2 regions of the Carboxydocella sp. JDF658 genome follow, and region 1 is predicted to be linked to the other one. Evidence: riboswitches for the same ligand, from Rfam matches in the RefSeq annotation. Region 1 holds a riboswitch; the other holds the start of a gene.
What was found. Region 1 has a riboswitch for glycine ahead of JDF658_RS07255 (alanine--glyoxylate aminotransferase family protein). Riboswitches for the same ligand answer to the same signal wherever they lie in the genome.
Positions count from the first base shown of each region.

Region 2: another riboswitch for glycine. It lies ahead of gcvT (glycine cleavage system aminomethyltransferase GcvT); the one in region 1 lies ahead of JDF658_RS07255 (alanine--glyoxylate aminotransferase family protein).

Region 1 covers NZ_BDLR01000037.1:6,240-9,444, reverse strand. The annotation lists gene pdxS (pyridoxal 5'-phosphate synthase lyase subunit PdxS) at 1-483, shown strand, start outside; gene pdxT (pyridoxal 5'-phosphate synthase glutaminase subunit PdxT) at 485-1,054, shown strand; glycine riboswitch at 1,232-1,330, shown strand; T-box leader at 1,433-1,659, shown strand; gene JDF658_RS07255 (alanine--glyoxylate aminotransferase family protein) at 1,731-2,876, shown strand; gene serA (phosphoglycerate dehydrogenase) at 2,923-3,205, shown strand, end outside.
Region 2 covers NZ_BDLR01000073.1:6,717-9,921, forward strand. The annotation lists gene gcvPA (aminomethyl-transferring glycine dehydrogenase subunit GcvPA) at 1-43, opposite strand, end outside; gene gcvH (glycine cleavage system protein GcvH) at 64-441, opposite strand; gene gcvT (glycine cleavage system aminomethyltransferase GcvT) at 448-1,545, opposite strand; glycine riboswitch at 1,722-1,823, opposite strand; gene JDF658_RS10600 (ABC transporter ATP-binding protein) at 1,876-2,937, opposite strand; gene JDF658_RS10605 (ABC transporter permease) at 2,939-3,205, opposite strand, start outside.

The DNA.
Region 1 (3,205 bases):
GCGCTGCGCCGGATTGGGGAAGGGGCTGCTATGATCCGGACCAAAGGCGAGCCTGGTACCGGTAATGTGGTGGAAGCAGTCAAACACTTTCGCACGGTGATGGGAGAAATTCGCCGTCTGCAGATGCTGCCCCAGGAAGAGCTGATGACTGCAGCCAAGGAGATGGGCGCTCCCTATGAACTGGTGGTGGAAGTGGCCAAAACCGGGAAGTTGCCGGTGGTGAACTTTGCTGCTGGCGGTATCGCTACTCCTGCTGATGCAGCTTTGATGATGCAGCTGGGCTGTGATGGTGTTTTCGTCGGCTCCGGTATCTTCAAATCCGGGGATCCGGTCAAACGGGCCCGGGCCATTGTAGCTGCCACAACCCACTACAATGATCCGCAGGTACTGGCGGAAGTTTCTAAAGACCTGGGTGAGCCCATGGTCGGGATCGATATTTCCACTATTACTCCAGAAATGAGAATGCAGGATCGGGGCTGGTAAAATGAAAATCGGGGTATTGGCTCTGCAGGGTGCTTTTCGGGAGCACCGGCTGGTGCTGGAAAAACTGGGTGTGGAAGTTGTTGAAGTACGTAAAAAGGAGCAATTGGCAGAGCTGGCGGGGCTGGTAATCCCCGGAGGTGAATCAACTACCATCGGCAAATTGATGGTGGATTTTGGCCTGCTCTCCGAAATCAAGGAGCGTTTTCAGCAGGGGATGGCGGTTTTTGGAACCTGTGCCGGCTTGATTCTGCTGGCAACCGAGATTATGGGCAGTGAACAGCCGCGGCTGGGCTTGATGGAGATGACTGTCAAGCGCAATGCCTATGGTCGACAGGTGGACAGCTTTGAAGTGGATTTGCCGGTTCCCGCTATCGGAGCACAGCCCCTGCGGGCGGTTTTCATCCGGGCCCCCTACATTGAACGAGTTGGTTCCGGGGTTGAGGTAATGGCTACCTTCCAGGACAAGATCGTCCTGGCCCGACAGGGCAAGGCGCTGGCGGCGGCTTTCCATCCCGAGCTGACCGAGGATTATCGTTTGCATCAGTATTTTGTGGATTTGTGTAAAAAATAAGTGAATGTTACTTGACATAAGACATTTGTCTTCGTATAATTGTAAACAAAAATGAATACAGCTTCTGGATGAAGGTTGCAGAAGAAGGTAACGGGGTTTACCCGTTACCGCCGAAGGGGCAAGGCGGTATTATGCCGCTCAAACTCTCAGGTGGCTTTTGAGCCAGGTACTGTAACCGGACAGACCTCTGGAGAGACCTGGCAAGACCGGGCGCCGAAGGAGCAAGCCTGCCAGCCGGCAGGTCAATCTCTCAGGCAAAAGGACAGGGAGCGACAGGATGCGTTTGTGGCTTCGTTTACCCTTTTAGCAGCAGTGACCAGAGGACCAATCAGGAGATTGGTCCTTTCTTATAATTCCATCTAACCATCATCTCATAAGGGTAACCCGTTGAAAGGGAACATAGGCAGGAAACAGGCAAGAGAGCCGGTGGTTGGTGCGAACCGGTCCTGGGAACTGCTGAATCCGCCCTGGAGGGGATCCACCGAAGGGCCGTGGCCTGGTAAGTGGATACGGTGGCGCCGTTATCGCATCGAGAGGGTCAAGGGGATATTATTGCCTTTTGGCCAATTAGGGTGGCAACGCGGGAACAAGCTCTCGTCCCTAAAGCTGAGGCTTTATGGATGAGAGCTTTTCTATTTATAATAATCATCTAAATCCGGGAGAGGGGTTGATTTTAATGTTGCAGGACAAAAAGTATCTGATGATTCCTGGGCCGACACCTATTCCACCGGCGGTCCAGCAGGCCATGATTCGGCCCATGATCGGTCACCGCAGTGGGGACTTTGCCAAACTGCACGAACGGCTGATTAAAAAGGCCAAACAGGTTTTTCAGACTGAAAAGGACCTGTTTATTCTCACCCAGTCCGGTACGGGGGGACTGGAAACGGCAGTGGCCAATGTGATCAGCCCTGGGGACAAGGTACTGGCCCTGGTTACCGGTAACTTCGGCGAGCGTTTTGCCAAAATCGCCCGTTTATACGGGGCAGAGGTAGATGCTCTGGAGTTCCCCTGGGGTGAAGCCATTGATTTGAAACAGGTAGAGGAAAAGCTGGCTACCAATCAGTACCGGGCCGTGCTGGCTACCCACAATGAGACTTCCACCGGTGTGACCAATGATATCGGGGGTCTGGGAGCCCTGGTGGCCAAAACCGATGCTGTCCTGCTGGTGGATGCCGTCAGCTCCATGGGCGGGATGGATATCCGCACTGATGAATGGCAGGTGGATATCATGGTTACCGGTAGCCAGAAGGCCTTGATGTTGCCGCCGGGGCTGGCTCTGGTCAGTGTCAGTGAAAAGGCCTGGCAGGCTATGGAGACGGCCAAAGCTCCCCGTTTCTACTTCTGCCTGAAGCAGGCCAGAAAAAATATGGCGGAGTGGAATACCGCCTGGACTCCCAATGTTACCCTCTTTTACGGGCTGGAAGCTGCTCTGGACATGATCCTGGCGGAAGGCTTACCGGAAGTCTTTGCCCGGCATGCCCTTATGACAAAAGCTACCCGGGCCGCGATCAGAGCACTGGGCCTGGAGTTGCTGGCTGCTGATGAAGTAGCTTCCCATACTGTAACTGCTGTTAAGGGCAATGACCAGCTCAATACCGAAGACCTGCGCAAGGTATTGCGTACCAAATACGGGGTCACTTTTGCCGGTGGCCAGGGCAAACTGAAGGGCAAGATTTTCCGGATCGGCCACATGGGTTATGCCGATAAGCTGGATATTATCCTGGCTATTGGGGCGCTGGAAATGGCCCTGGTTGAAGTGGGCTATCCGGTACAGCTGGGTGCCGGTGTGGCTGCCGCCCAGAAGGTATTTCTGGAAGGGTAAGAGGTTTCGCAGTTAATGAAGTTAGATAAGGGGAAAGGGGATTTTTATGCGGATACTGGTCTTAGATGGTGTCAGTGAAAAAGGAATAGATATCTTGCGGGAACCCGGGTTTACTGTGGACGTAATCGAGGAAAAGCTGAGCGAACAGCAACTGGTGGAGATGATTCCCGCCTATGATGCCGTGGTGGTGCGCAGTGCTACCAAGATCACTGCCCCCATTATTGCGGCGGGGGTAAACCTGAAGGTAATCGGCCGCGCCGGTGTCGGGGTGGACAATATCGATGTTCAGGCTGCTACTCAGCATGGTATTATTGTGGTCAATGCTCCCG
Region 2 (3,205 bases), on a different contig from region 1:
CCAGCATTTCCCGCCGCTCAGCCTCGGTATGCGGTATATACATGCGGTTATGCCCCCTCGCTCTTATTCGTTGGCCAGCAATTCTTCGTATTCGTCAGCAGTCAGCAAATCCGCCGGTTCTTCGCTGATTTCCACCTTGACCATCCAGGCAGCATAGGCATCTTCATTGATTTTTTCAGGGGCGTCGATAAGCTCCTGGTTTACTTCCACCACTTTGCCGGTTACCGGAGCGTAGATGTCGGAAACAGCCTTCACGGATTCCACAGTACCGAAACTTTCACCGGCAGTGATTTCAGTGCCCACCGGCGGCAAATCCACAAATACCACATCGCCAAGGGCTTCCTGGGCATGGTCTGTGATGCCGATAATCGCCATGTTTCCTTCAATTTTTACCCATTCATGATCTTTGGTGTACTTTAAATCTGCCAGCACTTTGCTCATACTCAATTACCTCCCTCTTTTATAAAAAGGCAAACTAACGATTTTTGCCTTTACTTCCTTGTTACGAATCATAACGGCTACTTCCTGACCAGTTTGGGCCACATCAGCAGCTATGAGGGCCATGGCCAGGTTTTTCCCCAGGGTTGGAGCCATGGTTCCGGATGTAACCATCCCAATTTCCTGGCCCTGATAAACTACGGGATAACCCTGCCGGGCAATGCCCCGCTCTACCATTTCCAGACCTACCAGCTTGCGCTTCAGTCCTGCTTCAGCCTGGGCCGTAAGAGCAGTCTTGCCGATGAAATCTTCCGGTTTATCAAGGGCGATGAATCTCTTCAGGCCAGCTTCCAGGGGTGTAATATCTTCGCTCAGTTCATGGCCATATAGAGGCATAGCAGCCTCAAAGCGCAGGGTATCCCGGGCCCCCAAACCGATAGGCTTAATACCCTTATCCTGTCCAGCCGTAAGCAGGGTTTGCCAGAGCTGCCTGGCCTGGTCCGGTGAACAATAAAGTTCCCAGCCATCCTCCCCGGTGTAGCCGGTGCGGGAGATAATACAGGGTATGCCCGCAACCTCACCTCGGGTGAACCAGTAGTAGCGAATAGCATCTAACTGAACGGGAGTAAGGGGCTTAAGGATCGCAGTAGCCTGAGGTCCCTGAATGGCCAGCTGGGCCACAGTATGGGAAATGTTTTCCACCTCCACTCCTGCCGGGGCCAGCTGCTTGATCCATTCATAATCCTTATCAGTATTGCCGGCATTGACTACAAGGAGATATTCCTCCGCATCCTCCTTGTATACCAGCAGGTCATCCACCGTGCCACCGTGTTCATAGCACATGGGAGAATAGAGGATTTGCCCTTTTGCTAACCTGGCCACCTGGTTGGGCAGCAACTTTTCCAGAAAGGCCAGGGCCCCGGGGCCTTTAACGGTAATTTCCCCCATGTGGGAGACATCAAAAAGACCTGCTGCCTGGCGGACGGTCTGGTGTTCATCGATAATGCCACTGTACTGAACCGGCATTTCCCAGCCCCCAAAATCCACCATCTTCGCTCCGGCGGCTATATGCAACTCATAAAGGGGAGTGCGTTTCAATTCTGCCAACAGGAACACCTCCTTAACATTAGTATGTGCCAATGGGGACAAATAAAAAGGACAGAGACAAGCCTTTTTGGCTTTTCTCTGTCCTGGTTACCTGAGAGATTACCCGCAATAGTTACGGGCTTCCCCTTGGGTGTTTCGGGCAACCTGGCAGTCTACCCGAAAGCTCTCCAGAGTGGGGTCTGAAGTCAGTTCTTTTGCCTGAGAGTTTTGATCTGCGGCCGCCAACCGCCCATCTTGCTCCTTCGGCGCCCTTTAAGGGTCTCTCCCGACCTCTTCCTCCCCCGTATATTCAGTTTCAAGGCAGGTCTCCATTTATAATATATTCGCCAACTAACCCGGAAGTCCTTCTTGATCTGACAAAAAATTTAGGCTATTCCGGGTTTCAATATAATGTAACTGTTTTTTATTGATTACTGCCCAGGCCTGTTCCCCTAATTGCAGCCGCAGCTGGTTATCTGCCCAGCCCCAAACTTCCAGTCCTTCACAAAGGAGACAATAGTAAACCCCATCCCAGTGTTCTTCCACATATTTTACCTTCCCAGGCCAAAGCCAGCTCTCACCGGCTACAGCCGGTTTGGCGCCGAGGATTCGCACGCACCGGGCCGGAATAGCCCCCAGACCGGGCGGCAGTTCCTTTAAACCCGGCAGACTTCCTCCGGTAGGCCAGAGATTTTCCACCCCAAAAAAACGAGCTATCGCCTCACTAGCCGGCCGTTCGGCCAGTTCCCGCACCGTTCCCACCTGAGCCATTTGCCCCTGCAACAGTACCAGCCCCCGGTCAGCCAGTAACGGCAATTCCCGAAAGTCATGGGTAATGAACAGGGTGGTGATGCCCGTTTCTTTCAATAACAGACGCAATTCCCGCAGGAGACGGCTACGGGTAGGTGCATCCACAGCGGCAAAAGGTTCATCCAGCAAGAGCACCTGGGGCTTAAGAACCAGGGCACGGGCCAGGGCTACCCGCTGAGCTTCCCCTCCACTTAAATCTTGAACTCGGCGCCGGGCCAGCTCCGTCAGGCCCAGCCGTTCCAGCCAGGGCCCGGCCAGCTGTTCCCGCTCCCGGGCAGATAGGCCACGAAATTTCAGCCCCAGGGTGACATTATCCAGTACGGTTCCACTGACCAGCAATGCCTCCTGAAAAACCAGGGTTACCGCCTGGCGCCATTGATAAGGGTCCCGGCCCGGGCCCCAGACCATTTCCCCGGCGCGAATGCTGCCCTGGCTGGGGCAGAGGATCCCGGCCACTGTCAGCAGCAATGTACTTTTGCCTGCCCCATTAGGACCCAGCACCGCCATGATTTCCCCGGCTCCAACCTCTAAGCGCGGCAAGGCAAGTACCAGCTTACCCCCGCGCTTTACCTGTAGATTTTCCAGTAACAGCGGCCAGCCCATTTCAACCTCTCCTTTGCTGCAACAGGGTGAGCAGATAGGTTACTCCATAACTTAAAAATAGCAGAACAAAACTCAAAGCCATGGCCAGGCCAAAATTGCCTTTACTTACTTCCATTACTGTTGCTGTGGTTAAAACCCGGGTTTCCCCCTGGATATTGCCCCCTACCATCATGGAAGCACCTACTTCCGAAACCACTGCTCCAAATCCGGCCATGACTGCTGCCAGCAGGGAATAACGGGCTTCCTTGAGCAGGATCACGATAATATG